4 regions of the Kitasatospora sp. NPDC089797 genome follow, and region 4 is predicted to be linked to each of the others. Evidence: riboswitches for the same ligand, from Rfam matches in the RefSeq annotation. Region 4 holds a riboswitch; each other region holds the start of a gene.

Region 1 (7,611 bases), on a different contig from region 4:
GTGTCGACCAGGGCGGCGACGTCGCTGGGCCGGCGGACGTCGCCGGAGACGCCCACCACGGGGCAGCCCGGCCGGTCGAGTTCGGCGGCGAGGTCCTCGGCGATCCCGACGTGCTGGTCGGCGATCAGCATCCCGGCGGCGCCGGCCGCGGTGAACCGACGGGCGAGGCCGGCCCCCGAACCGCCGTCGAGCACCGCGATGACGACGACTGCTCCGCTGACCCGCATGGCCTGCTCCTCCCTGTGGGCGACACCGCACCGGCGCCCACGCATACTGCGGAGGATCGTAGGCACGTCCTGACCCTCCGCAACAGGGATTACCCCGCAGGTGACCAGGCTCACGCCTGCCACCCGGCCAAGAGCTGTCCAAGGCCTGTCCACGGACCGTCCACGGGGCGTCCACGGAGCGTTGGCGCGCCGCTCGCGCGCCGCTCACGAACGGTTCGCGAACCGGTGACACCCCGGCGCCGGCCCGGAGGCCGTCCGGGCGGGCCCGGTCCAGCGGTTACGGTCGACCCATGCCAGCTCAGCCCGAGGGCGCCCAGCCCGCCGCCCAGCCCGGCCCCCAGCTCTTCACCTGGGAGTTCGCCGCCGACCCGTACCCCGCCTACGCCTGGCTGCGCGAGCACGCCCCGGTGCACCGCACCACGCTGCCGAGCGGCGTGGAGGCGTGGCTGGTGACCAGGTACGCGGACGCCCGGCAGGCGCTGGCGGACGGCCGGCTGTCGAAGAACCCGGCGCACCACAGCGGGCAGGCGCACCGCACCGGCCGGGTGGGCATCCCGGGGGAGCGGCAGGCGGACCTGATGACCCACCTGCTGAACATCGACCCGCCGGACCACACCCGGTTGCGCCGGCTGGTGTCGAAGGCGTTCACCCCGCGCCGGGTGGCCGAGTTCGAGCCGCGGGTGCAGCAGCTGACCGACCGGCTGATCGACGGCTTCGCGCAGCGCGGATCGGCGGACCTGATCCACGAGTTCGCCTTCCCGCTCCCCATCTACGCGATCTGCGACATGCTGGGCGTGCCGGCCGAGGACCAGGACGACTTCCGCGACTGGGCCGGAATGATGATCCGGCACGGCGGCGGCCAGCGCGGCGGCGTGGGCCGGGCGGTGAAGCGGATGCGGGCGTACCTGCTGGAGCTGATCCACCGCAAGCGGGCCGACCTCGGGGACGACCTGATCTCCGGTCTGATCCGGGCGAGCGACCACGGCGAGCACCTGACCGAGAACGAGGCCGCCGCGATGGCCTTCATCCTGCTCTTCGCCGGTTTCGAGACGACGGTCAACCTGATCGGCAACGGGACGTACGCGCTGCTGCGCAACCCCGGGCAGCGGGCGCTGCTGCAGGAGTCGGTGGCCCGCGGCGAGACCGCGCTGCTGGAGACCGGGATCGAGGAACTGCTGCGCTACGACGGGCCGGTGGAGCTGGCGACCTGGCGGTTCGCGACCCGGCCGCTGACCATCGGCGGGGTGGACATCCCGGTCGGCGACCCGGTGCTGGTGGTGCTGGCGGCGGCGGACCGCGACCCGGCCCGGTTCGCCGACGAGAACACCCTGGACCTGGCCCGGAGCGACAACCCCCACCTGGGCTTCGGGCACGGCATCCACTACTGCATCGGCGCCCCGCTGGCCCGGCTCGAAGGGCGGTCCGCGCTGGCCACCCTGCTCACCCGGTTGCCCGATCTGCGGCTGGCCGAGAGCCCGGAGAACCTGCGCTGGCGGGGCGGTCTGATCATGCGTGGATTGCGCGAGCTCCCGGTCGAATTCGCTCCGGAGAGCCGTTCGCCGCACTCCCGTCCGGACGCTCCGACACCCTGACACGGTGTCGCATCCGACCGTCGGCGGCGGTATGAACACCCATCAAACCGGACAAACCCCCGCCGTCCGTAGGCGATCGAACACGCGCCGTAATTCTTGTGTGATGTCGGCGATATGAGCTTGTGATTGATCTGAGGATCTGTCTAGTCTCCCTGGAGTTCGCAGCTGCGGACCCCGTGCGCGGAACGCCGAATCCTGCCCGCCGCACCACGGGAAACCGACCAGACCCTGGGCAGGGGCGGGGGAACCAGGTTTGTTGCCGTTCCTCCACGGCTTGGGGTGAAGCCGCCCGAGCGGAAGGGATTCCGCAGACGGCGGCCGGGCCACCTCCCGGTCCGAACCCGACAGCTCACCTCGCAGGCGTGCGGAGAGGGACCCTTCATGCTGCTCGTCGGAACCGGCCGCCACCGCCGTCGCACCCAGACCGAGAAGGCCATCGCCGTCGCGGGCGTGGCCGGCGTCGGACTCGCCCTGCCGCTGCTCAGCGCCACCGGCGCCTCCGCCGCCCCGGCCTCCGTCTGGGACTCCGTCGCCCAGTGCGAGAGCGGCGGCAACTGGGGCATCAACACCGGCAACGGCTTCTCGGGCGGCCTGCAGTTCACCTCCAGCACCTGGAAGGCGTACGGCGGCACCGCGTACGCGGCGCAGGCCAACCAGGCCAGCCGCGCCCAGCAGATCGCGGTCGCCGAGAAGGTGCTCGCCTCGCAGGGCCCGGGCGCCTGGCCGGTCTGCTCCAAGAAGGCCGGGCTGACCAAGGGCGGCGCCCCGGCGGCCGTCGACGCCGCCGCGGACACCACCGCGCAGTCCGCCCCGAAGCAGCAGGCCCCCAAGCAGCAGGCCGCCAAGCCCGCCGCGAAGCCCGCCGCCAAGGCCGCGCCGCAGCAGCAGGCCGCCAAGCCGGCCGCCCCGCAGCTGGCGAAGCCGCAGGCCCAGGGCTTCCCGGGCAAGGCCGGCTGGGACGCCGACGCCAAGGTGTTCTGGTACCAGAACAACGGCGCCTGGTACTGGACCAGCCACCAGAGCGTCTACCAGCAGTACGCCCCGCAGACGGCCGCCCAGCCGCAGACGGCCCCGCGGGCCGCCGCCCAGGCGCCGTCCGCCCAGGGCGCCCACGACTACACCGTCCGGGCCGGCGACACGCTGTCCAGCATCGCCTCCGTCCAGGGCGTGTCCGGCGGCTGGCAGTCGGTCTACGACGGCAACCGCGGCACCGTCGGCGGCAACCCGGACCTGATCGTGCCCGGCCAGGTGCTGCACCTCGGCTGAGCCGTTCCCGGACGCATCCGAGGGGGCCGCGCCCGGCGCGGCCCCCTTCGTCCGCATTCGCCGGACCCGGCCGGACGAGCCGGGGCGCGCAGGTGAACTACCGGTGGGTAGCGGGGCCACACGCTGAGACGGAGCCGAGGTCGACGTGGCCCCGGGGGCCCGGGCGGTTAGGCTCTGGTCGTAACGACTCCGCAATCATCCGGCCGATCGCACCACCGTCAGCCGGACCCTGCTTCCGCAAGGAGATGCTTCGTGCCGTCCATCGATGTCGTCGTAGCCCGCGAAATCCTCGACTCCCGCGGCAACCCCACGGTCGAGGTCGAGGTCGGCCTCGACGACGGCAGCACGGGTCGTGCCGCTGTGCCGTCGGGTGCCTCGACCGGCGCCTTCGAGGCGCTTGAGCTGCGCGACGGTGACAAGAACCGCTACTTCGGCAAGGGCGTGGAGAAGGCCGTCCTGGCCGTCATCGAGCAGATCGGCCCGGAGCTGGTCGGCTACGACGCCACCGAGCAGCGCCTGATCGACCAGGCCATGCTCGACCTGGACGCCACCCCGGACAAGTCCTCGCTCGGCGCCAACGCCATCCTGGGCGTCTCGCTGGCCGTCGCGCACGCCGCCTCCGAGGCCAGCGACCTGCCGCTGTTCCGCTACCTGGGCGGCCCGAACGCGCACGTCCTGCCGGTTCCGATGATGAACATCCTCAACGGCGGCTCGCACGCGGACTCCAACGTCGACATCCAGGAGTTCATGATCGCCCCGATCGGCGCGGAGTCCTTCTCCGAGGCCGTCCGCTGGGGCGTCGAGGTCTACCACACCCTCAAGGGCGTGCTGAAGGAGCGCGGCCTGTCCACCGGCCTCGGCGACGAGGGCGGCTTCGCGCCGAACCTGGACAGCAACCGCGAGGCCCTGGACCTCATCACCGAGGCGATCCAGAAGGCCGGCTACGTGCCCGGCCGCGACATCGCGCTGGCCCTGGACGTCGCCGCCTCCGAGTTCTTCCAGGACGGCGCCTACCAGTTCGAGGGCAAGGCCCTCACCGCCGCCGAGCTCATCGAGTACTACGCCGAGCTGGTCGCCGCCTACCCGCTGGTCTCCATCGAGGACCCGCTGGACGAGTCGGACTGGGACGGCTGGAAGGCCATGACCGTCAAGCTGGGCGACAAGGTCCAGCTGGTCGGCGACGACCTGTTCGTCACCAACCCGGCCCGCCTGGCCAAGGGCATCGAGACCGGCACCGCCAACGCCCTGCTGGTGAAGGTGAACCAGATCGGCTCGCTGACCGAGACCCTGGACGCCGTCGAGCTGGCCCAGCGCAACGGCTACCGCTGCATGATGTCGCACCGCTCCGGCGAGACCGAGGACGTCACCATCGCCGACCTGGCCGTCGCCACCAACTGCGGCCAGATCAAGACCGGTGCCCCGGCCCGCTCCGAGCGCGTCGCCAAGTACAACCAGCTGCTGCGCATCGAGGAGATCCTCGACGACGCCGCCGAGTACGCCGGCCGCGGCGCCTTCCCGCGGTTCAAGTTCGAGGCCTGAGCCTTCGAGCCCTGAGCCCTGAGCCGTCGAGCCCGGCGGCTCGGAGGCCCGAGCCGCGAGGCCGGAAACCGTGGGGCCGAAGGTCCCCGGTAGCGCACGCCTGACCGGTGCCCCGCCGCCCACCCCGTAGGGTGGGCGGCGGGGCACCGTCGCGACCAGGAGGGGATACGGGAGATGGCTGGCTGGAGGATCCCGGGCTTGGCGGCCCGGCCTCGGTTCACGAGCCGGGCGACCGTCCTCGTCCTGGTGCTCTGCTCGCTGGTCGCGATCCTGGCCTACCCGACGCGGCAGTTCATCTCCCAGCGCGCCGAGATCTCCGCCCAGCGGGCGAAGGCCGACCACGCGCGCCAGCAGGTCGAGCAGCTGCGCCGGGACCGGGCCCGCTGGCAGGACCCGGAGTACGTCAAGGCGCAGGCCCGCGCCCGGCTGCACTACGCGGTGCCGGGGGAGACCCCGTACATCGCGGTGGACCCGTCCGGTGCGGCCACCCGGCCCCCGGCCCCGGCCGGCTCGGCCACGCCCTCCGCCGAGGCGGCGGGCGGCCCGGCGAAGGCCGCCAAGCCCTGGTACGCCAGCATCTGGGACTCGGTGGACGCCGCCGACACCACCGCGCTGGCCCCCGCCACCCCCAGTCCGCTCCCCCCGTCCCCCGTTGGAGACCCCACCCCCCATGACCACTGAGAACCACCCCGCCGTCTCCGACGCCGACGTCGCGGCCATCGCCGCCCAGCTCGGCCGGGTGCCGCGCGGCCTGCGCGGCGTGGCGCACCGCTGCCCCTGCGGCAACCCCGACGTCGTGGAGACGGCCCCCCGGCTGCCGGACGGCACGCCGTTCCCGACGCTGTACTACCTGACCTGCCCCAAGGCCGCCTCGCTGATCGGCACCCTGGAGGCGGAGGGCGTGATGAAGGACCAGACCGCCCGCCTCGCCGAGGACCCGGAGCTGGCCGCCGCCTACCAGAAGGCGCACGAGGACTACATCGCCCGGCGCGACGCGATCGAGGTGCTGGAGGGCTTCCCGAGCGCGGGCGGCATGCCGGACCGGGTGAAGTGCCTGCACGTGCTGGTCGGCCACTCGCTGGCGGCCGGCGAGGGCGTCAACCCGCTCGGCGACGAGGCGATCGGGATGCTGGAGGACTGGTGGGCCAAGGGCCCGTGCGTCTCCCCGGCCGAGGTCGAGGCGGCCGGTGAGCGGGTCCTGCACAACCGGGCCGAGGGCCAGGACCACGAGGCCGTGATCGCGGCCAAGCAGCAGAAGACCGCCGAGCGGGCCGCCAGGAAGCGCGCCGCCGAGGCCGAGGCCCCGGAAGCCGGCGCAGCGGAGCAGGAGTCCGAGTGAGCATGACCCGTGTCGCCGCGATCGACTGCGGCACCAACTCGATCCGGCTGCTGGTCGCCGACCTCGACCCGGAGACGGGCGAGATCACCGACCTCGACCGCCGGATGATCGTCAACCGGCTGGGCCAGGGCGTGGACCGGACCGGCCGGCTGCACCCGGACGCGCTGGAGCGCACCTTCGCGGCCTGCCGGGAGTACCGGGAGGTCATCGAGGGCTTCGGGCTCGGCCCGGAGCGCACCCGGTTCGTCGCGACCAGCGCCTCCCGGGACGCCGAGAACAGCGACGAGTACGTCAAGGGCGTGCGCGACATCCTCGGCGTCGAGCCGGAGGTGGTGAGCGGCGAGGAGGAGGCACGGCTGTCCTTCGTCGGCGCCACCAAGGAGCTGACCGGCGGGCAGTTCCCGGCCCCGTACCTGGTCTTCGACCTCGGCGGCGGCTCCACCGAGTTCGTGCTCGGCGGGTCGGAGGTGCAGGCGGCCCGCTCGGTGGACATCGGCTGCGTGCGGCTGACCGAGCGGCACTTCGGCGGCGCCGAGCTGCCCTCCGCGGAGCAGGTCGCGGAGGCCCGGGCGCACGTGCGGGCCGAGCTGGACAAGGCCGAGGAGGTCGTCCCGCTGACCGGCGCGGCCACCCTGGTGGGCCTGGCGGGCACGGTCACCACGGTGTCCGCGATCGCGCAGGGCCTCGCGGTCTACGATCCGATGACGGTGCACCACTCCCGGATCGGCCGGGAGCGGGTCGCGGAGATCGCCGCCGAGCTGCTGGCCGCCACCCACGCCGAGCGCGCGGCCATCCCGTCGCTGCACCCGGGCCGGGTGGACGTGATCGCGGCCGGCGCGCTGGAGCTGCTGGAGATCATGGAGCGCACCGGCGCCGCCGAGGTGGTCGTGAGCGAGCACGACATCCTGGACGGCATCGCCTGGAGTATGGCCGTCTGAGCGGCTGCGGGGCTTACCCGACCGGCCCCGGCGCACCGTTCCGGGCGCCGGGGCCGGGGCGCGCCCGGGTGCGGGGCGGAAAGTTCGTGAATTTCTTCACATGGCGATCCAGTCATTCGTCGCACCCGGGGGCCCGCTACGCCCGAATTGTGAGACCGAAGGTCCGTCCGGTGCGAAGCCCGCTGGATCGCAGGTCAGGCCTCGCTTGAGGTTTGAAAATCGAAATCACGAGCGGGAACCCGGGCGCCGTACGGATCGTTGCTGCTCAGCCGGGTCGTGCTCCGGCGCACGTTCCCGGGGGGCCGTCGGGGCCGGTGCGCCGGTGCGCCGATGCCGTTTTTGTGGGCGCGGAGTGTAGCACGGGGTGTCCATCCGCTTGTGACCGGGCTCACGAAGGCTGCTCCGGACGGTGCTGGATACTTTCGGATATGAGCACCACGGAGCGTCCTCGCATCCTCATTGTCGGCGGTGGTTACGTCGGCCTGTATGCCGCGATGCGCATCCTCAAGAAGATGCGCTACGGCGAAGCGACCGTCACGGTCGTGGACCCGCGGTCGTACATGACGTACCTGCCCTTCCTCCCCGAGGCGGCCGGCGGCAACGTCGCGCCTCGCAACCTCGTCGCGCCGCTGCGCAAGACCCTGAAGCAGGCGGAGGTGCTGACCGGGTCCGTCACCGGCATCGACCACGCCCGCAAGGTCGCCACCATC
Region 2 (7,611 bases), on a different contig from region 4:
CCAGGTCGTGCTGGGAGTAGGTGCGGAAGGCGATCTGGGTCTCGGTGTGGGCCACGCCCGGGACCTTGTTGAGCCGGCCCGGGATGACGTCGGCCAGGTCGTCGTGACGGCGCACCCGGACCATCGCCACCAGGTCGTAGCCGCCGGTCACCGAGTACACCTCGCTGACGCCCTCGATCGCGGCGATGGCCTCGGCGATCTCCGGGATGCGGTCGACGCTGGTCTTGATCAGGACGATGGCAGTGATCACTGTGCGGGCTCCTTCATGGGGTGCGGTCAGCGTATCGGGCCTCAGCCGGGGCGTCTCGGGGGGTGCCCGACGACGGTGCAGGCGTACAGGAAGCCGGCCGAGAAGCCGATCACGTGCACCAGGTAGGCCACTCCGGGCCCGGCCGAGTGCACCGACCACCACTGCAGGGCGAACCAGAGGCCGAGGACCAGCCAGGCCGGGAAGCGCAGCGGGAGGAAGAGGAGCAGCGGGACCAGGGTGGTCACCCGGGCCCGCGGGTGGAAGCGCAGGTAGGCGCCGAGGACGGCGGAGATCGCCCCGGAGGCGCCGATCAGGACCCGGGTGGAGTCGGGGGAGTGCGCCTCGGCGAGTGCGAAGCCGTACGAGGCCAGGCTGCCGGCGGCCAGGTAGAAGAGGAGGAACCTGGCCCGGCCGACCCGGCGTTCGACGGTGGGGCCGAAGACGTGGAAGAAGAGCAGGTTGCCCAGCAGGTGCAGCCAGCCGGCGTGCAGGAAGAGGCCGGTGAGGGCGGACACGGCCGGGTGTTTGCCGGGGGTCGGGGCGGCGGGGCAGCCGGGGACCGGGTCGGGGGCCTCGGCCAGTTGTTCGGCGGTGAGCGGGTGGCCGGTCAGCAGTTCGGCGGGGACGGCGCCCCAGCGCTGCTCGTAGCGCTGCTCGGCACAGATCCGGGCCTGGCCGGTGCCGTACAGCGGGTTCAGGCCGGCCGCCGGGCCGAGCAGGAAGACCAGGGTGTTGAGTGCGATCAGGGCGTAGGTGACGGCCGGGGCGGGCGCCGCCGGGCGGCCGTCCCGCGCATCGGTGTGGTCGGGGGCCGCGAGCGCCATGCGGCCAAGCATTCCTCCGGACGCCGCACATGACACGACGGTTTACGGCAGGTGGACTAGCCATCAAGTTCCCCTGACCGGTGGTCGTGATGGTTGCCCCAGGCAATAGGCTTGGGCCGGGCAATCCCGTCTCCCGCCGCCGATGCCGGGGCTCCGGGGGGAGCGCCTAGCCCACCTGGGACCAGCCGAGAGGATCCCCGATGACCGTCCCCGCCCTGACCGCCGAGACGCGCTGGCGCTGCACGCTGTGCGGCAACCTCACCCGCTTCGACGTGACCCGCACCGCGCGGGTCACCGAGTTCCTCCACTTCGACCTGGCCGGTGAGTCCGCGGTCGAGGAGACCGAGGTGCACAGCGAGACGGTCGAGTCGGTGCGCTGCCGCTGGTGCAACGCGGTGGACCAGGTCGAGCTGGTGGCCCGCCCGGGTGCCGGGACCCCGGAGGCTTCCGCCGAGCAGGGCTGATCCCGGCCGGAGCGGTGGGCGGCGCGTGACGCGCCCGTCCGCCGCACGGGACAATACAGACAAGACGCACGGAGCGTGACGACAGGGGCGGCCGCGGGCCGCACCCGCTGGACCAGGATCGGAGCCGAGGACGTGGTGGACGCAGCGAGGGAGCCCGCCGACGCGCAGGGGCTTCAGCCCGCTGCGCAGGCACCGGCGCCGGATGCCGAGACGGCCCCGTCCGAGACCCCGCTCCCGGAGCCGGCCGGCGGCGTCGAGCGCACGGCGGAGAAGCTGGACCGGCCGCTGCCCGAGGGCGTGCGCCGGCGCGTGGTCGGCCTGGCCTCGGACGCGCTGGGCGGGTTGCCGCCCGGGGAGCTGCCGCAGAGCCTGCGTCAGTACGTGAAGTTCACCCCCGCGCGTCGGGCCAAGTACGCGGCCACCGCGCTGGCGGCGGCGCTGGAGTCCGAGCCGGCCTTCCGGGTGCGGATAGCGGAGCGGCTGCGGCTGGGCCAGCCGGACCTGGTGAAGGCGCTGGAGTCGGGCACCGTCCCCGGCGCCGCCGATCCGATGGACGTCGCGGCCGCCGCCTACCTGGTGCGCTCGGCGGGCTGGAGCCGGCTGGTCGCCGAGGCCGGCGAGGAGGCCGAGCGGGCCGGGGCCGAGGACGCCGCGGCGGAGGCCGGCCGGCTGGTGGAGAAGCTGCAGGCCGAGCTGGCCGAGGTGCGGGCCGCCGCGCGGGCGGACCTGGACCGCCAGCGGGCGGAGTTCGAGGGCGTCCGGCGGGAGGCCGAGTCGCTGCGCAAGAAGGTGCGGTCGCTGGAGAGCGACACCCGCCGGGCGCAGGCCGAGACCCGGCGGGTGGCCGGGGAGCTGGAGGCGGCGAAGGCGCAGGCCGCGGGGGAGCGCAGCGCGGCCGAGGGCGAGGCGCGGCGGCTGAAGCACCGGGTGTCCGAGCTGGAGACGGCGGCCGAGCAGGGCCGCCGGTCGGCCCGGGAGGGGCGCAGCGTCGAGGACATGCGGCTGCGGCTGCTGCTGGACACCGTGTTGCAGTCGGCGCAGGGCCTGCAGCGGGAGCTGGCGCTGCCGGTCTCCCAGATCCGTCCGGCGGACCTGGTCGAGGCGGTGGTGCCGGGGGCGGCCTCGCCGCACGACGTGGCCCGGCGCGGCCTGGCCGAGGACGATCCGGCGCTGCTGGACCAGCTGCTGGCGATCCCGCAGGTGCACCTGGTGGTGGACGGCTACAACGTGACCAAGACCGGCTACCCGACGCTGCCGCTGGAGCAGCAGCGGATCCGGCTGCTGGGCGGGTTGGCGATGCTGGCCCAGCGCACCCAGGCGGAGGTCACCTGTGTGTTCGACGGGCAGGACCTGGACGTTCCGGTCCTGATGGCGCCGCCCCGCGGGGTGCGGGTACGGTTCAGCCGGACCGGGGAGACCGCGGACGAGCTGATCCGCCGTCTGGTCCGGGCCGAGCCGCAGGGCCGTCCGGTGGTGGTGGTGTCCACCGACCGGGAGGTTGCGGAGGGCGTGCGGAAGGCGGGTGCGCGCCCGGTGGCCTCGGTGCTGCTGTTGAACCGGCTGGCCCGGCCCTGACCGGGGCCGGAGGGGGTGACGGCAGGTCGGGGCGGTGGCCGGGCGGGTGTGCGGATCCGGTGAAGTCCGTGGGGGAACCGGAGTTCACGCCTTCGGGGGAGTGGCAAAACGGATAGATCTTCACTAGGGTCTGGCGTCAAACCTATTTTCCGGAATCTCACCTGATCAGGTGAGTCCGATGGAAGAAGGAGCCGGTCCCTTGGCCTCCCACCGCCGTCCCAAGCAGCCGAGCCGCGCGCGGGTCTCCGTGCTCACCGCGGCCGCTGCGACCGCGGTCGCGCTCTCCGCCCAGGTGGCCGCGCACGCCGCGCCGCAGCCGAACAAGACGGACGTCAAGGCGCAGATCGACCAGCTCCAGCAGGAGCAGGAGCAGGCGGCGGAGAAGTACAACGGCGCCAAGGAGCGGGCCGACCAGCTCCGCAAGCAGGCCGACCAGCTGCAGGACCAGGTGGCCCGCAGCCAGGACCAGATGAGCCAGCTGCAGGTGGGCCTGGCCCAGGTCGCGGGCGAGCAGTACCGCACCGGCGGCATCGACCCGTCCGTCCAGCTGATGCTCTCCTCCGACCCGTCCGGCTACCTGGAGAAGGCGTCCAGCGTCCAGCAGGCCAGCGCCAGCCAGACCGAGGCGCTCAAGGGCCTGCTCGACCAGCAGCGCCGGCTGGACCAGGAGAAGGCCGAGGCGGCCGCCGTGCTGGCCTCGCTGGACTCCACCACCAAGGACCTGAACCAGGCCAAGTCGGACGTCAACACCAAGCTGAAGGCGGCCCAGGACCTGCTGAACTCGCTCAGCGCCGCCGACCGGGCCGCGCTGCGGGCCCAGCAGCAGCAGGACGACCGCGCCTCGCGCGGCAGCGACCGGGTCGACCTCGGCAACCTGCCGCCGGCCAGCGGCTACGCGGCGGTGGCCGTGGCGAAGGCGATGAGCAAGCAGGGCTCGCCGTACGTGTGGGGCGCCACCGGGTCGAGCACCTTCGACTGCTCCGGTCTGATGGTCTGGGCGTACGGCCAGGCCGGTGTCTCGCTGCCGCGCACCTCGCAGGAGCAGGGCCACATCGGGACGGCCGTGACGCTGGCCACCGCCCAGCCGGGCGACCTGGTGATCTACGGCGGGGACATGCACCACGTCGGGATGTACATCGGCAACGGCATGGTGGTCCACGCGCCGCACACCGGTGACGTGGTGAAGGTGATGAAGGCCGACGCGATGTCGATCAACACCATCCGCCGGATCTGACGGACCGACACGCCGCGGGAGCCCGTTCCGGCCCTGTGATCCGCGCCACCCCCGATCGGGGGTGGCGCTTCGGTTTGCGCGACGCGCCGGTCGGTCGGTGAGACCTGATCAGCTTTGCGTGCGCCGACGATCACCATCAGTCATTTTCACAAAAGAAACTGGGTAATCTTCCGTCTTTTTTCTGACAAGGATTTGAACGGATCACGGTTCAGTTACTAGGGTCGTGCTCCGAGCCACCGCACTGTCGATCACCCAGCCTGGGTGGCGGCGGTGGTTACCGCCGAGTTCGCGAAACAGCGGGGCAGGTCGAAGCGACTGCCCGACAGGGGAGCCCAGTAGTCGGGGGCGCTGCGGAGCGGAGCCGGGGAACCACACGTTCCTCCGGGGTGAATCGGCGCCAGGTCGGCCGCGGTTGGGGCCGGTGAGGCGTCGTAGGGCATGCTTCCGGCCCGAACCCGTCAGCTCACCCGGTAGGCGGACGTAGGAAGAAGGAGTCCGCCTTCGTGGCGTCCCATCGTCGTCCCAAGCCCGCCAGTCGCGCCCGTGTCTCGATCCTCACCGGCGTCGCCGCCGCGGCCGTCGCCCTCTCCGCGCAGTCCGGCGCGCACGCCGACCCGCAGCCGACCAAGGACCAGGTCAAGGAGCAGGTCGACCAGCTCAACGAGCAGGCCGAGCAGGCGACCGAGAAGTACAACGCCGCCCAGGAGAAGCAGCAGGAGCTGGAGAAGCAGGTCTCCGGCCTGCAGGACCAGGTGGCCCGGCAGCAGTCGCAGGTGACCGACCTCCAGGGCGGTCTCGCCGAGATCGCGAGCGAGCAGTACCGCAACGGGGGCATATCCCCGACCGTCCAGCTGATGTTCTCCTCCAGCCCGGACAACTTCCTCAACCAGGCCGGTGCGCTGAACCAGGCCGGCAGCACCCAGAAGAACCAGCTGAAGCAGCTCCAGGAGCAGCAGCGCAAGCTGGACCAGGACCGCACCGAGGCCCAGGGCAAGCTCGCCGAGCTGGAGTCGACCACCACTCAGCTGAAGGCCTCCAAGGACGAGGTCCAGAACAAGCTGAAGGCCGCCCAGGACCTGCTCAACACGCTGACCGAGCAGGAGCGCCAGGCGCTCAAGGCCGCCGAGGACAAGGCCGCCGCCGACGCCAAGGCCAAGGCCGACGCCGCCGCGAAGGCCGCCTCCCAGTCCGCCGGCTCCGACCGCGCCTCGCGCGACAGCAGCCGCGGCGACCTCGGCTCGGGCTCCTCGGCCGCGCCGGTCAAGGTCGCCCCGGGCAGCTCGCACGGTGCCGCCGCGCTGGCCGCCGCCGCCACCAAGGTCGGCAGCCCGTACGTCTGGGGCGCCACCGGCCCCGGCTCCTTCGACTGCTCCGGCCTGATGGTCTGGGCGTTCAACCAGGCCGGCGTGTCGCTGCCGCGCACCTCGCAGGAGCAGGCCGGCGCCGGCACCCGGATCGGCTCGGACATCTCCCAGGCGCAGCCCGGCGACATGCTGATCTTCTACGGCGACGCCCACCACGTCGGCATCTACGCCGGCAACGGTCAGGTGCTGCACGCTCCCAAGCCGGGTGCGTCGGTCCGCTACGAGGCCGTCTCCAACATGCCGCTGGCCTCCATCGTGCGGGTCTGACCTCGCTCGGTCGTCCGACCGGCCAGGCTTCCACGGGCCCGGTCCTCCAGTACGGAGGGCCGGGCCTGCGGCTTTTCCGGCGCCTCGGTCAGATGTCCGAATAGGGGTCAAATATTCGGGTCGGGAGGGGTTTGGACTCACTTGCCCGGACTCGCTAACGTCTGCCACCGGACTCCCGCTCGACGGCCGCCCACCGGGGCGCGGCCGCGGGGCCGCGCCGCAGGACTGGAGCCGCTGCCGCATGGCCGTGCACCGCCGTTCCCAACTGCTCGCCCGTGCGCTGGTACTGACCGCGGCCGCCACCACGGCCCTGGGCGTGGCGACCGCCGGAAGCGCCCAGGCCGCCCCCGGGGCGCCGGACGCGCCCGACCGCAAGGAGGTCAAGGCGCAGGTCGAGCAGCTGTACGACGAGGCCGAACAGGCTTCGGAGAAGTACAACGCCGCCCAGGAGGCGCAGAAGCGGCTCGTCGGCGAGACCACCACCCTCCAGGGCGAGGTGGCCGCGGCCCAGGAGCAGCTGAACGACCTGCGCGGCGACCTGGCCGCGGTGGCCGGGGCCGAGTACCGCAGCGGCGGGATGACCCAGACCGCCCAGCTGATGCTCTCCACCGACCCGGAGGGCTACCTCGCCCGCGCCCGCACCCTGGGCCAGGCCGCCGAGCGGCAGCAGGAGACGCTGCACGAGCTGGTCACCCGTCAGCGCCGGCTCGACCAGCGCCGCACCGAGACCGCGGCCAAGCTCTCCGAACTCGACCAGGCCCGCCGCACGCTCGCCGAGAACAAGCAGCAGATCCAGCAGCGGCTGGCCAAGGCCCAGAAGCTGCTCAACGGCCTGGGCGCCGCCGAGCGGGTCCGGATGGCGGCCCAGGACGCCCGGGAGGCCGAGCAGCGCGCCACCCGGGGCACCGACCGGCTGGACCTCGGCAACGCCCCGGCCGCCTCCGAGCGCGGGGCGGCCGCGCTGGCCGCGGCGGTGCGGATGGTCGGTTCGCCGTACGTCTACGGATCCACCGGGCCCCGCGCCTTCGACTGCTCCGGTCTGATGTACTACAGCTGGCGGCAGGCCGGAGTGACCCTGCCGCGGACCTCGCAGGCCCAGGCGTACGCCGGGCAGCGGATCAGCCTCTCCGAAGCGCGACCGGGAGACCTGGTGATCTTCTACCGGGACATGCACCACGTCGGGATGTACGCCGGCGGCGGGGTGATGGTGCACGCCCCGTACCCGGGCGCCAGGGTCCGGTACGAGAGCGTCAACGCGATGCCGGTCTCGGGGGTGGTCCGGCTCTGAGCGCGAACCCGGCCGGCGCCGACGGTCCCCTCCCGATAGACCGGCCGCGCCGGGTGCTGTCCCGGCGCGGTGCGCTGCTGCTGGCGGCCGGCGGGCTGGCCCAGCTGTCGCTGCCCCCGGCCGCCCCGGCGGCGCCGGGCGGGCGGGCCGTCGACCGGCGCGCCGAGGTGGCCGGGGTGCTGGCCGACCGGGCGCGCTCGCTGCCCGCCCGGTCGGGGCTCGCGGGCGCCGAGGCGGTGTACCGCAACCTGGTCGTCCCGTCCGGTCCGGCGTCGGCGGGCGGGCCGGAGCGGCTGACCGCGTCCGCGGAGCTGGCGCTGCGGATCGCCGGGTACGACGAGTACC
Region 3 (7,611 bases), on a different contig from region 4:
CAGCCGGTCAGACCGCCAGGTGGTCGAACTCCCCGTCCTTGGCGCCCAGCAGCAGGGCGGAGATCTCGGCCCGGGTGTAGATGAGCGCCGGGCCGTCCGGGAAGCGCGAGTTGCGCATCGCGACGTCGCCGCCCGGGAGGGCCGCGAACTCGACGCAGTTGCCCTGGGAGTTGCTGTGCCGGCTCTTCTGCCAGACCACCCCCTGGAGGTCGGCGGCGGCCATCCCGTTGTAGGTGTGGTTCGAGCCGTGCGTGTCCTGCGAGTCGTGCATAGAAGTCTCCCGAAGAGCTCCGGAGTTGTCGTCCAGCGCGGCGCCCCCGGCACCCGCCGAACGAACGGACCGGCCCCGTACCGGCCCGGCACAACGCCTCACTTGACGCGATGATAGCCGCAGTGCACGTGCATCAGCACGGGACATTGCAGGTGCATGTGCCTTTTTACCGGTCGCCGCGAACTCTTCACGGGCCCTTCTCCTGACGGTACGTAAACGGACATAGCCGACTGAATCGACGAGTCGTCCATAACCGGCCGTGAGCGGCCCCCCGCTGAATGTTGATCTTCGAATGCCGGGAGTCGCACCGCCGTGACCCTCCGTCAGCCCGGCCACCGGCTGTGAGACATCTCACGCACCTCTCATGCAACGCGCCGCCCCACCGGACACGTCAGGAGCAACTGCGGGGGCCCACGCGGGGGTTGGGCGAAGAATGTCCGGATTGTAGGCAATCGACCCGGAGTCGACCGGCCAGGACACGGCCTCGGCACCGCGGCCGCCCGAAGCCCGTACGGCAGCCGACTGCAGGCCTGACGGGCCGATGTCCTACGATCTCCGGCATGAGCACCGCAGCCATCCCGGGCGCGCCACTGCCCGTCCGCACTCCAGGCTCCCGTGCGCGGGGGCGCCACCGCCGCCCCGAGCGCCCCGAGATCCGCACCGGCTCGCCGGCCCTGGTGCTCGCCGTTCCCGCGGCCGCGGGGCCCGAGTCCCGTTCGGTCGTCGAGGAACTGCTCTCGATCGTCCGCAGCGAGCACACCGGCGTCCAGGCGGCGGTCGGCTACCTCCCGGGCGGCGCCGAGACCGAGGACCCGGAGGAGCGCACCGTCGCGGAGCTGCTGGCGGCGGCCGCCGAGGCCGGACTGCCGACGCCCGTCGTGGTGCCGCTGGTGCCCGGCCCGCACGGCTTCCTGGCCGAACTCCACGCCCTCGCCGCGGAGTACGGCGCGACCGTCACCGACACGCTGGGCCCGCACCCGCTGCTCGCCGAGGCCGTCCACGTGCGGCTCTCCGAGGCCGGGCTGGCCCGGGCCGACCGGGCCCGGCTGTTCGCCATCGCGACCGCCGCGGACGGCGTGGTCCTGACCACCGTCGGCGGCGAGGAGGCCGCCGCCGCGGCCGGGATCACCGGCGTCCTGCTGGCCGCCCGCCTGGCCGTCCCGGTCGTCGCCGCGGCGCTCGACGTGCCCGGCTCGGTCGCCGGGGCCGTCGACCACCTGAAGGAGACCGGCTCCCAGCGCCCGGCGCTGGCCCCGCTCGTCATCGGCCCGGAGGCGGACTCCGAACTGCTCGCCACGGCCGCCGAGGAGACCGGCTGCCCGTCGGCCGCGCCGCTGGGCGCCTACCCGACGGTGGGCCAGCTGATCGCCTCCACCTACCTGGCCGCACTGCCGACGCCGACCGCGGAGGAGCTGGCCGAGGCGGAGGCCGTCGCCGCCGACGGGGCCGGAGAGGGCTCCCGACGGGCCCACGCGGCCGCCGAGGAGCCCCTGGAGGGCTGATCGGCGCCCCTCCGCGCCCCGCGACGCCGTCGCGGGCCACCCGCACCACCGAAGGGCCCGGAACCGCCGCGTTCCGGGCCCTTTCGGCGTGCACGGATCGCCCCTTTCGAGAGTTCAGCGGGCAATGCGGCGCAATGTCCGTTTCTGGTGCCTTTTGTCGATGAATAGCCGGCGCGTTGCCGGGCGCTCGATCCACGGGCGCTCCACCCGCCCGACCGTGCGCCCCCGTCGCACTTCGACGCTCCGTCACCTTTTTTCTGAGCCTGAGCCAATTGCGAGAATCAGTCGCGATATTGCTGGAAAATGATCACTTTCGATCATGAATTACGGCCCATTTGGCCTTTCCCGCTAAGCCGTGATGCGCATCACAGGTATTTGCAGTTTGAACTTAAGTCTGCTTAACGTGCTCCCCGTTCGTGACCACACGGACCCAGTTCATCCGCGACGCCGAGTCCTGCCGTCGGATGTCCTGGCAAGCGCGAAAACGCATCACGGCAGGAGCGGGGGAACCACAGGTAAGTCGCCCCGGACCATTTCCCGGAAACGGTCCAGGGCTAGGGGTGAAGCCGCGCCACAGCGCGGCCGGGCAACTCCAGCCCGAATCCGACAGCTCACCTCGCAGGCGTGGGAGAGGACCGCGTCTTCATGCTGCCTTCCAACGGCAACCGCCTGTCCAGCCGCACCCGCCGCGTGATCGCCGCCCTGGGCGTCGCCGGCGTCGGCCTCACCGTCCCCTGCCTCACCACCGGCACCGCGAACGCCGCCCCGGTCTCCACCTGGGACAAGGTCGCCCAGTGCGAGAGCGGCGGCAACTGGGCCATCAACACCGGCAACGGCTTCTTCGGCGGCCTCCAGTTCACCTCCAGCACCTGGGCCGCTTTCGGTGGCAACGCCTACGCCGCGCGGGCCGACCAGGCCACCAAGGACCAGCAGATCGCCGTCGCCGAGAAGGTCCTCGCCTCGCAGGGCCCCGGTGCCTGGCCGGTCTGCTCCGTCCAGGCGGGCCTGACCAAGGGCGGCGCCGCGGCGTCCGTCGACACCTCCGCCGGTGCCTCCACCGGCGCCTCCACCGCCAAGCCGGCCACCAAGCCCGCCGCGAAGGCGACCAAGCCCGCCAAGCCGGCCGCGCCCGCCCAGGACCAGGCACAGGCCTCCGGTGACTCGGCGTCCGCCGCCCCCGCCACCGGGTCGGCCGACAACACCTGGGCGCAGAAGCGTCAGGCACAGGCCCAGGCCGGCGGCTACACCGTCGTCGACGGCGACTGGCTGTCCACCATCGCCGACAAGCACAACGTCCAGGGCGGCTGGCAGCGGCTGTACGACCTCAACCGCACCACCCTGACCGAGGGCCCCGACACCATCTACCCGGGCCAGCAGCTGACCTTCGGTGACGGCGGGGCGGCCCAGGCCGGCCAGACCTCCGGCACCGCCAAGTCCGGCTCCGACTTCACCTGGTTCGACCGCTCGCAGCAGTCCGGCCAGGCCTCGAACGGCGGTGCCGTGAACGCCAAGCCGGTCGACCAGAGCAAGCCGTCCGGCTCCAAGCCGGCCGCCTCGAAGCCGGCCACCAAGCCCGCCGCGAAGCCCGCCCCGCAGACCCAGACCGGGACCCAGACCCAGACCCCGGCCGCCACCGGCAGCATGGCCGCCGCCGTCTCCTTCGCCCAGTCGAAGGTCGGCCAGGCCTACGTCTACGGCGGCACCGGCAACGGCGGCTGGGACTGCTCCGGCCTGACCCAGGCCGCGCTGCGCGCCGCGGGCATCAACATCCCGCGCGTCGCCGCCGACCAGGCCGCCGCCAGCACCCACGTCTCGCTGGACAGCCTGCAGCCGGGCGACCTGCTCTTCTGGTCGAACAACGGCCAGGACTCCGGCGTCTACCACGTCGGCATCTACATCGGCAACGGCCAGTACGTCGAGGCCGCCAACCCGAGCTCCGGCGTCCGCCTGCAGACCGTCGCCAACTGGGCGCCGGACTTCGCCGGCCGGGTCTGAGCCCGAGGTCGGCACGCGGCCGACGGATGCCGGCCGACGGATGACAACTGACAGATAACAGACAACAGATTTCATCAGCTGTCAGTTGTCGGCCCCCGACCGCCCCGGGAAGAGTCTGGTCGCTCTTCCCGGGGCTTCGGCGTCCCCGGAGGCCGGCCGCCGCATGGCCAAACCCCGCCCCGGCGGGCATGCTGCTGCTCTGCACCCGAGGAGGAGTCACCATGGCCCAGGTCACCGTCACGCTCGACGCGAACCTCGCGATCGACGCGATGCTGCTCTCCGGTACCAAGAACCCCCAGGACGCCGTCGAGCTGGTCCTGCGCGACTACCTGGCCCGCGGTCGCCGCACCGGGACCCGCACCGGCGACGCGGCCGACGGCCACCGGGTCACCGCCGACCGTCCCACCGTCCAGGAGGGCTGAGCCCGACCGCAGCCGGGCGGACCGCACGCCGACGGGCCCCGGAGGGCAACCGCCCTCCGGGGCCCGTCAGTTGAGACGCGACCCACCGGCCTCAGCGCGCGCACGCCCCGGTGGAACCCCGCATCACCAGCTCCGGCTGGAACATGAACTCCCCGCGCTGGGCCGCGTTCCCGCCGACCTCCTCCAGCAGGGCGTCCACCGCCGCCGTCGCCATCGCCTCGACCGGCTGCCGGATCGTGGTCAACGGCGGCTCGGTGAAGGCGATCAGCGGCGAGTCGTCGAACCCGACCACCGAGACGTCCTGCGGCACCGACAGCCCCCGCTGCCGCACCGCCCGGATCGCCCCGAGCGCCATCATGTCGCTCCCGCAGACGATCGCCGTGCAGCCCTTGTCGAGCAGTGCCCCGGCCGCGGCGTGCCCGCCCTCCACGCTGAACAGCGTGTGGTGGACGAGTTCCTCCGCCTGCTCCCGGCCGAGCCCGAGCACCTCGCGCATCGCCGCCGTGAAGCCCTCGATCTTGCGCAGCACCGGCACGTACCGCCGCTGCCCGACCGCCAGGCCGATCCGCTCGTGGCCCAGTTCGGCCAGGTGCTGGACGGCCATCCACATCGCGGCCCGGTCGTCCGGTGAGATGAACGGCGCGTCGATCTTCTCGCTGTAACCGTTGATCAGCACGAACGGCACCCCGCGCCCGGCCAGCCGGGCGTAACGGTCGTGGTCGGCCGTGGAGTCGGCGTGCAGTCCGGAGACGAAGACGATGCCCGCCACGCCCCGGTCCACCAGCATCTCGACCAGTTCGTCCTCGGTGGAGCCGCCCGGGGTCTGGGTGCACAGCACCGGCGTGAACCCGTGCCGGCTCAGCACCTGCTCGATCACCTGCGCCAGCGCGGGGAAGATCGGATTGCTCAGCTCGGGCGTGATCAGCCCGATCAGCCCGGCACTGCGCTGGCGCAGCCGGGTCGGCCGCTCGTAGCCGAGCACGTCCAGCGCCGCCAGGACGGTCTGCCTGGTGGCGGCGGAGACGTTCGCCTTGCCGTTGAGCACGCGGGAGACGGTGGCTTCGCTGACCCCCGCCTGCGCCGCGATGTCTGAGAGTCGCGCCGTAGTCACGGTCCCAGAGCCTATTGCAACCACGTCAGACCGCCCACCAGCCGGTGGCGTCCGGAGCGAGCACGGTCTCGCCGCCGTCCACCACCAGGTCGGCCGAGGCCAGCAGCAGCCGTCCCGGGGCCGCGATCCGCACCGGCTCGGCGGTGGTGTTCACGGTGCAGAGGAAGGAGCCGCGGCGGAAGACCAGAGTGCCCTCCGGGCCGTCCAGCCACTCGACCTCGGTGCCGGCGCCGAGGTCGGGCTGCGCCCGTCGAACGGCCAGCGCGCTGCGGTAGAGCTCCAGGGTGGAGGAGGGGTCGCCGGTCTGCGCCTCGACGCTCAGTTCGGCCCACTCGGCCGGCTGCGGCAGCCAGGACGGCCCGCCCGCGGCCGGGCCGAAGCCGTACGGGGCCTCGGTGCCGGACCACGGGATCGGCACCCGGCAGCCGTCGCGGTAGCCGTCCTGGCCGGCCTGGCGGAAGAAGGAGGGGTCCTGGCGGACCTCGTCCGGCAGGTCGGTGACGTCCGGCAGGCCGAGCTCCTCGCCCTGGTAGACGTACGCGGAGCCGGGCAGCGCGAGCATCAGCAGGGTGGCGGCCCGGGCCCGGCGCAGCCCGAGCGACCGGTCGCCGGGCGTGCGGATCTGGGTGCCGAGACCGGGCTCGTTGGCGAACCGGGTGGCGTGCCGGGTGACGTCGTGGTTGGAGAGCACCCAGGTGGTGGGGGCGTCGACCGGGCGCATCGAGTCGAGCGACACGTCGATCACCTCGCGCAGCGCGGCGGCGTCCCAATCGGTGCCCAGGTACTGGAAGTTGAAGGCCTGGTGCAGCTCGTCCGGGCGGACGTAGTTGGCGGTGCGCTGGACGGTCGGGGTCCAGGCCTCGGCGACGCCGATCCGCTGGCCCGGGTACTCGTCGAGGATCCGGCGCCAGCTGCGGTAGATCTCGTGCACGCCGTCCTGGTCGAAGAACGGCATGACGTCGTTGCCGAGCAGCTTGAGCTGGTCGGCGCCGCCGAGGTCGGGCAGTCCGGGGGCCTTGACCAGGCCGTGGGCGACGTCGATGCGGAAGCCGTCCACGCCCATGTCCAGCCAGAACCGCAGGATCGAGCGGAACTCGTCGGCGACGGCGAGGTTGTCCCAGTTGAAGTCGGGCTGCTCGGGTGCGAACAGGTGCAGGTACCAGTCGCCGGGGGTGCCGTCCGGGTTCTCGGAGCGGGTCCAGGCCGGGCCGCCGAAGATGGACTCCCAGTCGTTGGGCGGCAGTTCGCCGTTCTCGCCCTTGCCGGGGCGGAAGTGGTAGCGGTCGCGCAGCGGGGACGCCGGGCCCTCGCGCAGGGCGCGCTGGAACCACTCGTGCTGGTCCGAGGAGTGGTTGGGGACGAGGTCGACGATGATCCGCAGGCCCAGCTGGTGGGCGTCCCGGATCAGCGCGTCGGCGTCCAGCAGGGTGCCGAACATCGGGTCCACGGCGCGGTAGTCGGCGACGTCGTACCCGGCGTCGGCCTGCGGCGACGCGTAGAACGGGGAGAGCCAGACGGCGTCCACGCCGAGGTCCCGCAGGTAGGGCAGGCGGCTGCGGATGCCGGGCAGGTCGCCCATGCCGTCCCCGTTGGAGTCGGCGAAGCTGCGCGGGTACACCTGGTAGATGACCGCGTCCCGCCACCAGTCTCTGGACGCCCCGACGTTCGCCTCGTGAGCGGTGTCGGCGGCAGGCCGGGAGGTGTCGGCCAGGTTCTGGGTCATGGACGGTATCCCTTGGGGACTAGAGGAGCGGGGAGCGCTGGGTCGTCGGGCAGCGCTGAGGCGTGGGAGGGCGTTACGACTTGGAGGCACCGGCGGTCAGGCCGGTGACCAGGTGGCGCTGCACCAGGTAGAAGAAGGCCGCGGAGGGGATCGCGATCAGCACCGCCGTGGCGGCCATCAGGTTCCACTGGGCGTCGTGCTCGCTGACGAAGGTCTGCAGGCCGACGGCCAGCGTGTACTTGTCGGAGCTGAGCATGAAGGTGGAGGCGAACGGCACCTCGGCCCAGTAGGTGAGGAAGGAGTAGAAGGCGGCGACCGCCAGCCCCGGGCGGGCGAGCGGCAGCACCAGCCGCCAGAAGGTGCCGAACGGGCTGAGCCCGTCGACCCGGCCGGCCTCGTCGATCTCCACCGGGATGGTGTCGAAGTAGCCCTTCAGCAGCCAGGCGCAGTACGGCACGGTGGTGGTCGAGTAGACCAGGATCAGGCCGGCGTAGCTGTCCAGCAGGTCGAGCTCGGAGAGCATCGTGTACATCGGCACGATCAGCACCGCGATCGGGAACATCTGGGTGACCAGCAGCGACCACATC
Region 4 (7,611 bases):
TCAGCACGAGGGCGGGGCAGCGGACGGCCGCGCACCAGCCGGTCGGGGCGGAGTCGCCGGTGACGTAGCCGCGGGTGGCGGTCCGGCGGCCGGGGGTGCGCAGGGCGGCGACCAGTCCGTCCACGTAGCGGTCGAGGTCGGCGGGGCGGGGGCCGGGGAAGGCCATCCTGCGCAGGTAGTAGCCCCAGACGCCGGGCCAGCGGACCATCGCGGCGCCCATCACGACCATCACGCCCCGCATCAGGGCGTTGGAGCGGTGCTCGACGAAGGCGTCGATCAGGGCGATCCCGGCGACCCGCTGCGGTGCGTCCCCGGCGATCCTGACGACGGTGGCGCCGGTGTAGGACTGGCCGACCAGGACGGCCCGCCCGATGCCGAGGTGGTCGAGCAGGGCGAGCACGTCGGTGGCGATCGCGGCGGGGCCGTAGTCGTCCCAGACGATCGAGGACTCGCCGAAGCCGCGCAGGTCCATGGTGACGACCCGGTGCCCGGCCGCGGTGAGCAGCGGGTGCAGGTGCCGGTAGGCGTGGCGGGAGTCGAGCATGCCGGGGAGCAGGACGACGGGGGTGCCGTCGCCCTGCCGGGTGTCGTCGTACGCGAGCCGGCCGCCGGGCACGTCGAGGTACCGGGTGTTCGGGGTGGTGGTGCCGTTCATGGTGGGCCTCCGCTGGCTCGCTCTGTGCTGCCGATAGCCATAAAGCTAAGGCTAATAGCCTTAGCCGTCAAGCCCCGCCGGGCCGGCCCCGCCCGGGGGCCGCCGGGCCGGTCCCCGGCTCGCGGCCCGCCGGGTCGGCGCGGCTCAGGGCCCCTCGACCCGGAACGGGTCGTGCTCGCTGAGCAGCTTCTCCAGCCGGGCCTGGTCGACCCGGGCGACGGTGTCCGTGGACTCCTGCCGGTCCCGGACCACCTTGGCCAGCGTGAACGAGGAGGTGACGGTGTAGAGGAGGCCGATCCCGAGGAAGGCCCGGGTCCAGCCGCCGACGGGCAGGTAGGCGATCCCGACGGCGAGGGCCGCGGCGGAGAGGGTGAAGGAGAGGACGGCCTGGACGTAGTACGCGGCCGTGGTCCGTGACTGCATCGGTGCGCTCATGGCGCCAGGATGCGGGCGGCCGGCCCGGTCGCACATGAGTAGGAGTACTCAGATGGGGCCAGGTGCTTGAAGGATCGTTCGTTGACGTCCGATCACCTGCTCCACAGCCGTCCCGGACGGATGGCTTGGAATCAGAGCCTCCTAGGATTAACGTTTGATAACGCAGCGCGGTCGTCAACGCCGTACCCAGACGGCACCGTGCGCCGTCGCCTAATCCCGCCGGCCGGCCTCCGGGCAGGTCAGGGAGCCGGGGAACCACGTTCCTTGGGGTGAATCGGCGGGGCCCCGGCCCGGCCGTAGGAGACCTTCCTGCTCCGAACCCGTCAGCTAACCCGGTAGGCGCGAAGGAAGGAAAGGAGCGCGCCCCCGTGGCGTCGACGCACACCCCGGCACACCCGGCCGGCCCCGCAGCCGGTACCCAGCTCCTCGACCACCCCGTCCCGGACGACCCCGGGGCGCTCGCCCCGGAGGCCGAGGCCAACCGCCACCGGATGCCGCGTCAGACCCGCGGAGCCTCCCCGCTGCTCGGCGTCACCGCCGTCGCCGCCACCCTGGGCGCCACCGGCTTCGCCTCCGCGACCCCGGCCGCCGCGCCCGCGATCGAGGCCCAGGACGAGTCCCCGGTCGCCCTGGCCGCCGACCCCGGCCTCGCGCTCGCCGCCCGCATCCAGCAGCAGGCCGACAGCCAGCGCACCGCCGCCGAGGAGGACGCCCGGGTGCAGGCGGCCCAGGAGGCCGCGGCCAAGGCCGCCGCCAAGGAGGCGGAGGCCGAGCGGGCCGCGGCGGAGGCCGAGCGGGCCAAGGCCGCCGCCCTCACCCTGCCGGTGAAGGACTACAACCTCTCCGCCCACTACGGCCAGAGCGCCCGCTACTGGGCCCACCTGCACACCGGCCTGGACTTCGCCGCCGACACCGGCACCGCCGTCTTCGCGCTCGGCCAGGGCACCATCACCTCGGCCGGCTGGTCCGGCGCGTACGGCTACCGGATCGTCGAGACCCTGCCCGACGGCACCGAGATCTGGTACTGCCACCTCTCCTCGATCATCAAGGGCTCCGGCAAGGTGACCGCCGGCCAGCAGATCGGCAAGGTCGGCGCGACCGGCAACGTGACCGGCCCGCACCTGCACCTGGAGGTCCGCCCCGGCGGCGGCGCCCCGGTCGACCCGGAGACCTGGCTCCAGCAGCGCGGCCTCACCCCGTAGCCACCGCCGCGAAGGCCCCGGACACCCGGTGTCCGGGGCCTTCGCGGTACCCGTTCCGGCGGGTGCGTCACTCCGGCGGCAGCTGCGCCAGGTACGCCTCGATCTCCGCCGCCCCCGGCTCCGGCGCCAGCTCGGGGAACTCCTCCACCAGCAGCCGCGGCAGCCCGGGCACCGTCCACCCGCCCAGCAGGTCGAGCGCGGCCTCGGCCGCCGCCGTCTCGAACTCCTCGAAGCCCCCGGCCAGTTCGTCCGGCATCGGCCGCCCCAGCGCGTTCAGCTCGGCCAGGTTGCGGTAGCTGCGCCGCATCAGGCCCTGCTCCAGCAGCCGCCGCGCGCCGTCGGTGGCCATACCGACCGACAGCACCCGGCCCGCACCCCACCAGCCCTGCTCGTCCGGCTCGTCCAGCCAGCCGGTCGGGCCCAGCGCCTCGTACCCGGCCAGCCGCTCCTCCTCGGTCAGTCCGGCGAAGCCGGCCAGCCAGTCCCGGACGGCCGCCGGGTCCGCCACGTCCACGTCGTGGGCGTGCAGCAGCACCGCGTACAGCCGGGGCCAGGTCACCAGGTCGGCGCGGCGCAGCAGCCCGGCCGCGACCTCGCCCTGCCACTCGGCCTCGGCGTGCAGCCGCTCCTGCCGTTTGGCGTTGAGCCGCTTCGCGGCCCGCTGGTGGTCGACCAGCAGCCGCACCGCCTCGCCGTAGGCGAGCGGGTCCTCTTCGGGCGCGGGTTGGACGTACAGGTGGAGCCGCTCGTACAGCAGGTGCTCCACCGCGTCGGAGGTCAGTTCGGGCCAGCCGTCGTGCATCCTGCCCTCGCCCAGCTCCAGCAGCGCCAGCACCGTGCGCAGCGGCGCCTCGGCCACCGGCGCGCGGTCCTGGCCGGCCGCCCAGGCCAGCAGGTCGGCGGCCCTGGTGCGCGGGGCGAGTCGCAGGTCTTCGTCGTTCATGTTCGAAACGGTAGTCGCCGGGCGCGGGTAGGGTCGGCAGCCATGGTCCCGATCCGACTCCTCGGCCCCAGACTGGCCGTCCGCGAGTACCACCACACGCCGGCGGAGGTGGACGCGCTGCACGCGCTGTTCGGCGACCCGGAGGTGACCCGCCACCTCCCCTTCGGGCCGTGCGACCGGGAGACCTGCGCCGACCAGCTGGAGCTGTACCTGGAGGAGGCGATGGCCGAGCCGCGGTCCACCTACCGGCTCGCCATGGTCCGCCGGGCGGACGCCGAGGACCCGGCGGACGCGGTGCCGGTCGGGCAGGCCGCGCTCACCCTCGGCACGGACGGCTCCGCCGACCTCGGCTACGTGCTGGGCAGCAGGGTCCGGGGCCTCGGCTACGCGGGTGAGGCCGCCGGGCTGCTCTGCGGGCTCGCCTTCGGCGCGCTCGGCCTGCACCGGCTGGCCGCCTCGGTCGACGCGGACAACACCGCCTCGGCCAGGGTGCTCACCCGGCTCGGCTTCCGGGCGGAGGGGCGGGTGCGGCAGGACGGGCCCGCGGGCGGCGCCCGGCGCGACGCGTACCGGTACGGGCTGCTCGCGGCCGACTGGCCCGGCCTCCCGCCCGACCTCCCGCCCGCCCGGTAGCCGCCGGCCGGGGGTTAACCCCACCCCCGGGCCGCCGGGCCGCCGGATGTCCGCCGGGCCGCGCCCCGGGCAGACTGGATCACGTCAGCGAGTGGTGACGGACGCGAGCACGAGGGGCCGGGGGCCGGAGATGAGCAGCAGCGGAAGCACGCTGGGTCAGGACTGGGACGCCCCGGGCGGCTACGGCGACGACGGAACCCGCCCGGCCCGGGCCCGGCGCACCGAGCAGCCGCCGGGCTTCTGGCGGGCGCCCTTCTCGGGGCACTACTACCGGGAGGTCGGCTACGTGCTCACCGGGCTGCCGATGGCGATCGTCGGCTTCGCCGTCTCGATCGCGCTGTTCTGCTTCGGCCTCGGCACCGTCGTCACCGTCCTCGGCCTGCCGGTGCTGGCCGGTCTGACCAGCGCCGGCCGGGGCCTGGGGCTGGCCGAGCTGGTCCGGGTGCGCGGGCTGCTCGCCCTGGACGTGCCGGCCCCGGCGCCGGTGCGCCAGGTCCGGCCGGGCGCCTGGGGCGCGATCACCGCCCGGCTGGCCGACGGGGCCGGCTGGAAGGCCGCGCTGTACCAGGTGGTGATGTTCCCCTGGGCGGTGTTCAGCTTCACCATGACGCTGGTGTTCCTGGTGCTGGGCTGGGCGATGGCGCTCTACCCGGTCTACCACTGGGTGTTCCCGCGCTACACCTCCTGGCGCGGCTACCAGCTGTTCGACTTCACCGACAGCCACCACGTCCGGCACGCCTACTACATCGAGGGCACCTGGCAGATCGCCGCCTTCTCGGCGGTCGGGCTGCTGCTGGTCTTCCTCACCGCGCAGCTGGTCCGCGGCCTGACCGGCGTCAACCGGGCCGCCGCCCGGGGCCTGCTCGGCGGCTGAGCCGCCCCGGGCGCCGCCCGCCGCCCGGCCGCTCCCGGTCCTGTCCGGCCCTCCCGGGGCCCCCTGGCCCCTCCCGCCACGGCCGCGCCGAGGACGCGTTCCGGACCCGGACGCGCTCCGGATGCGGGCGGGGCGGGCCCGTGTTCGGATGACCGGGTGATCACCGCCCCCGGCCCGGACCCGGACATCCTGGTCACCTCCCGTCCGCTGGACGAGTACTGCTCCCTCTTCGGCCTCACCCGGGCCGGCCTCGCCGCCCTGCCCGGCCCGCTGCTGGACTGCCCGGGCGGTGCGGCGGGCCTGGTCGCCGAGGCGCGCGAGCTGGGCTGCCGGGTGATCGCCGTCGACCCGGCCTACGCGCTGCCGCCGCCCGAGGTGGCCGCCCGGGCCCTGGCCGCCCGGGCGGCGATGGCCGCCGCGATGGCCGCCCGCCCCCAGCTGTACCCCTCGTCCCACCCGTGCCGTCCGTTCCGGCCGGAGCGCTACCTGCGCAGCTGGGACCGCGCCCGCCGGCTGTTCACCGCCGACTCCGCCGCCCACCCCCAGGACTACCTGGCCGCCGCGCTGCCCCGGCTGCCCTTCGCGGACGGCGCGTTCGCGCTCACCCTGAGCAGCCACCTGATCTTCGCCTACCCCGAACTGTTCGGGCCGGAGCGCCAGTTGGCGGCCCTGGTCGAGCTGGTCCGGGTGACGGCCGGGGACGGCGAGGTGCGGGTCCAGCCGCTGAACGACGGCCTGGGGCGGCGCTGCGGCCACCTCGACCGGCTGCGGTACGCGCTCGGCGAGCGCCGGATCGCCAGCGAGGTGCTCCGGGTGCCGGGCGGGGACGGCCGCACCCGGCGGGTCCTGGTGCTGCGGGCCGCCGACCGCCGCCTCCGCCGGCCCCGGCCGGTGCCCCGGGGTTCGGCAAAATGTAATAGTCACTCGCCGGGTGGGCTCCTATACTCGTTCGTATGAGCGAGACCACGATCCGGCCCGCCGAGCCCGCCGACGCCGCCCGCCTCACCGCACTGATCCAGGCTTCCACCGCCTACCGCGGCGCGTACTTCGCGATGATCGACGGCTACGCCGTGGCGCCCGACTACGTCGAGCGCCACGAGGTGCGGATGGCGGTCGACGAGGCCGACGGCCGACTGCTCGGCTTCTACGCGCTGATCCACGAACCGGCCGAACTGGACCTGATGTTCGTCGCCGACGCGGCCCAGGGGCTGGGCATCGGACGGGCGTTGATCGCGGACATGCTCGACCGCGCCAGGGCGGCCGGGATCGCGGCGGTCAAGGTCGTCTCGCACCCGCCCGCCGAGGGCTTCTACCTCCAGATGGGCGCCGAGCGCACCGGCACCCGCCCGCCGCGGACCAAGACGCCCTGGGAACAGCCGGAACTGCGCTTCGCGGTCTAGGCCCGGTCCGGCCCTAGGAGTTCGACGGCGGGGAGCCGCCCGGTCCGCCCGCCGGAGCCGCAGTCGCGGTCGTCGGCTGTGCCGGCTGCGTCGACTGGGTCGGGACGAGGCCCGGGACGGGCGCCGGCAGCCGGGAGAGGATCTTCTCCGCCAGCCAGCTGCGGTCCGACCCGTACGGAATCCCCTGCGGGTCGACCAGTTGGGCCGCCACGGCGGTCCGCAGCCGCAGCGCCCCGGCGGCGGGCAGCTGGGAGAGCAGGCCGCGGGCGGCCAGCAGGGCGTGGTACTGCTCGAAGCCCGAACGCGGGTGCTCGATCGCGTCCAGCACGCTCGGCAGGTCCGCCAGCGAGGGGTCGCCCTGCATCAGGGCGAGCGCCTGGATCCGGCAGGTCTCGGAGCCGTCCGCGAAGAGCTCGCGGACCTGGTCGGCGGTCAGCGCCGAGCGCTTCGCGGTCGAGCGGACCTCGGCCACCACGCCGTCCGGCCCGGCCGGGGCGCCCGGCCCGGGCGGCAGCTGCACGGCCGGGGCGGCGGGCCGGTCGGTGCCGTCGCCGAACAGCCCGAGCTGCTGCATGGCGCGCATCCGCAGGTCGTCCGCGCCCACCTTGTCGCCCCGCCGGTCGTGGTCCTGCCCGGCCAGGAAGAGGTCCAGCGCCTCGTCGGTCTCGGTCAGCACCCGCGGCAGTGCCAGCCTGGTCACCAACCAGCCGGCCAGGAAGCCGAGCACCAGGAAGTAGAGCACCAGCGCGGCCGCGAACGGCACCGCGGCCCCGGCGCCGCCCAGCGCGGGCGCCAGCGCCGTCCCGAGCTGGTGCAGCCGCTCGCCGAGCGAGCCGAGCTGGGTCAGTCCGACGCCCAGCAGCACCTTGGTCAGCCAGTCGGAGACCTGCTCCAGGTTGGTGTTCGGCGCGTACGAGCCCTGCGGCTCACCGGAGCCGTTGCGCACCCGGGGCACTCCGAACAGGAAGCCCAGCGCGCCGCCGAGCACCGTGGCGGCCCCGGAGACCACCAGGCCGCCGCCGAGCGCCTGCCAGGCCTGCTCACGGCCGAGCGCGAACAGCAGCAGCCCGAGCAGTCCGGTGCCGGCCAGGACCCCGGCCGCTGTCCACTGCGCCCTGCGCAGTGCCGGTGCGCCGGCCCGTCGCCGCGTCCTCGCCATCGCCCACCCCCTGTGTCGGCGCCGACTCTAGCGCCGGGGCCCCACCCCGGGAACGACCGGGGAACGCCGACGCTACGACGGGGCGCGGCCACCGGAACGGCTCCGCCCGATCCGGTGCCGGAAACGCAGACGACCCGCAGGCTGCTCCTCGACGCCGGCCCGTGCACTGGCCTGGCGCCGAGGCACCGGGGATGTGCCGGTGAGCCTGCGGGCCGGGTGACTGCTATGGATTTCGCCTGCCGGAGGCCAGGGGCCTCACCCTGCGCAGGCAGGGGCGGCTCTAGCGAGCAGCCACCTCACGCATCCTGAT

The links. A riboswitch is a leader RNA that binds a small molecule or an ion and turns the genes downstream of it on or off. The one in region 4 is predicted to bind cyclic di-AMP.
Region 1: it holds a riboswitch for cyclic di-AMP, as region 4 does, so the genes downstream of both, AB0O91_RS39050 (transglycosylase family protein) here and AB0O91_RS24575 (M23 family metallopeptidase) in region 4, are expected to answer to the same signal.
Region 2: it holds a riboswitch for cyclic di-AMP, as region 4 does, so the genes downstream of both, AB0O91_RS23125 (NlpC/P60 family protein) here and AB0O91_RS24575 (M23 family metallopeptidase) in region 4, are expected to answer to the same signal.
Region 3: it holds a riboswitch for cyclic di-AMP, as region 4 does, so the genes downstream of both, AB0O91_RS34930 (transglycosylase family protein) here and AB0O91_RS24575 (M23 family metallopeptidase) in region 4, are expected to answer to the same signal.

The regions. Positions count from the first base shown of each region.
Region 1 is NZ_JBFBGS010000080.1:3,959-11,569, reverse strand. It holds gene AB0O91_RS39060 (SDR family NAD(P)-dependent oxidoreductase) at 1-227, opposite strand, end outside; gene AB0O91_RS39055 (cytochrome P450) at 518-1,819, shown strand; cyclic di-AMP (ydaO/yuaA leader) riboswitch at 2,029-2,196, shown strand; gene AB0O91_RS39050 (transglycosylase family protein) at 2,201-3,085, shown strand; gene eno (phosphopyruvate hydratase) at 3,338-4,624, shown strand; gene AB0O91_RS39040 (septum formation initiator family protein) at 4,823-5,305, shown strand; gene AB0O91_RS39035 (DUF501 domain-containing protein) at 5,277-5,963, shown strand; gene AB0O91_RS39030 (Ppx/GppA phosphatase family protein) at 5,966-6,901, shown strand; gene AB0O91_RS39025 (NAD(P)/FAD-dependent oxidoreductase) at 7,330-7,611, shown strand, end outside.
Region 2 is NZ_JBFBGS010000028.1:35,075-42,685, reverse strand. It holds gene AB0O91_RS23150 (Lrp/AsnC ligand binding domain-containing protein) at 1-250, opposite strand, end outside; gene AB0O91_RS23145 (rhomboid family intramembrane serine protease) at 292-1,074, opposite strand; gene AB0O91_RS23140 (hypothetical protein) at 1,275-1,538, shown strand; gene AB0O91_RS23135 (NYN domain-containing protein) at 1,812-3,113, shown strand; gene AB0O91_RS23130 (NlpC/P60 family protein) at 3,313-4,347, shown strand; cyclic di-AMP (ydaO/yuaA leader) riboswitch at 4,684-4,840, shown strand; gene AB0O91_RS23125 (NlpC/P60 family protein) at 4,851-5,978, shown strand; gene AB0O91_RS23120 (NlpC/P60 family protein) at 6,220-7,266, shown strand; gene AB0O91_RS23115 (hypothetical protein) at 7,320-7,611, shown strand, end outside.
Region 3 is NZ_JBFBGS010000060.1:13,659-21,269, forward strand. It holds gene AB0O91_RS34920 (DUF397 domain-containing protein) at 8-271, opposite strand; gene AB0O91_RS34925 (hypothetical protein) at 832-1,773, shown strand; cyclic di-AMP (ydaO/yuaA leader) riboswitch at 2,241-2,411, shown strand; gene AB0O91_RS34930 (transglycosylase family protein) at 2,419-3,768, shown strand; gene AB0O91_RS34935 (hypothetical protein) at 3,990-4,190, shown strand; gene AB0O91_RS34940 (LacI family DNA-binding transcriptional regulator) at 4,282-5,301, opposite strand; gene AB0O91_RS34945 (glycoside hydrolase family 13 protein) at 5,327-7,024, opposite strand; gene AB0O91_RS34950 (carbohydrate ABC transporter permease) at 7,098-7,611, opposite strand, start outside.
Region 4 is NZ_JBFBGS010000030.1:97,230-104,840, forward strand. It holds gene AB0O91_RS24565 (alpha/beta hydrolase) at 1-655, opposite strand, end outside; gene AB0O91_RS24570 (YiaA/YiaB family inner membrane protein) at 800-1,090, opposite strand; cyclic di-AMP (ydaO/yuaA leader) riboswitch at 1,288-1,446, shown strand; gene AB0O91_RS24575 (M23 family metallopeptidase) at 1,459-2,292, shown strand; gene AB0O91_RS24580 (hypothetical protein) at 2,360-3,235, opposite strand; gene AB0O91_RS24585 (GNAT family protein) at 3,278-3,868, shown strand; gene AB0O91_RS24590 (sensor domain-containing protein) at 3,999-4,742, shown strand; gene AB0O91_RS24595 (hypothetical protein) at 4,899-5,699, shown strand; gene AB0O91_RS24600 (GNAT family N-acetyltransferase) at 5,696-6,142, shown strand; gene AB0O91_RS24605 (hypothetical protein) at 6,156-7,301, opposite strand.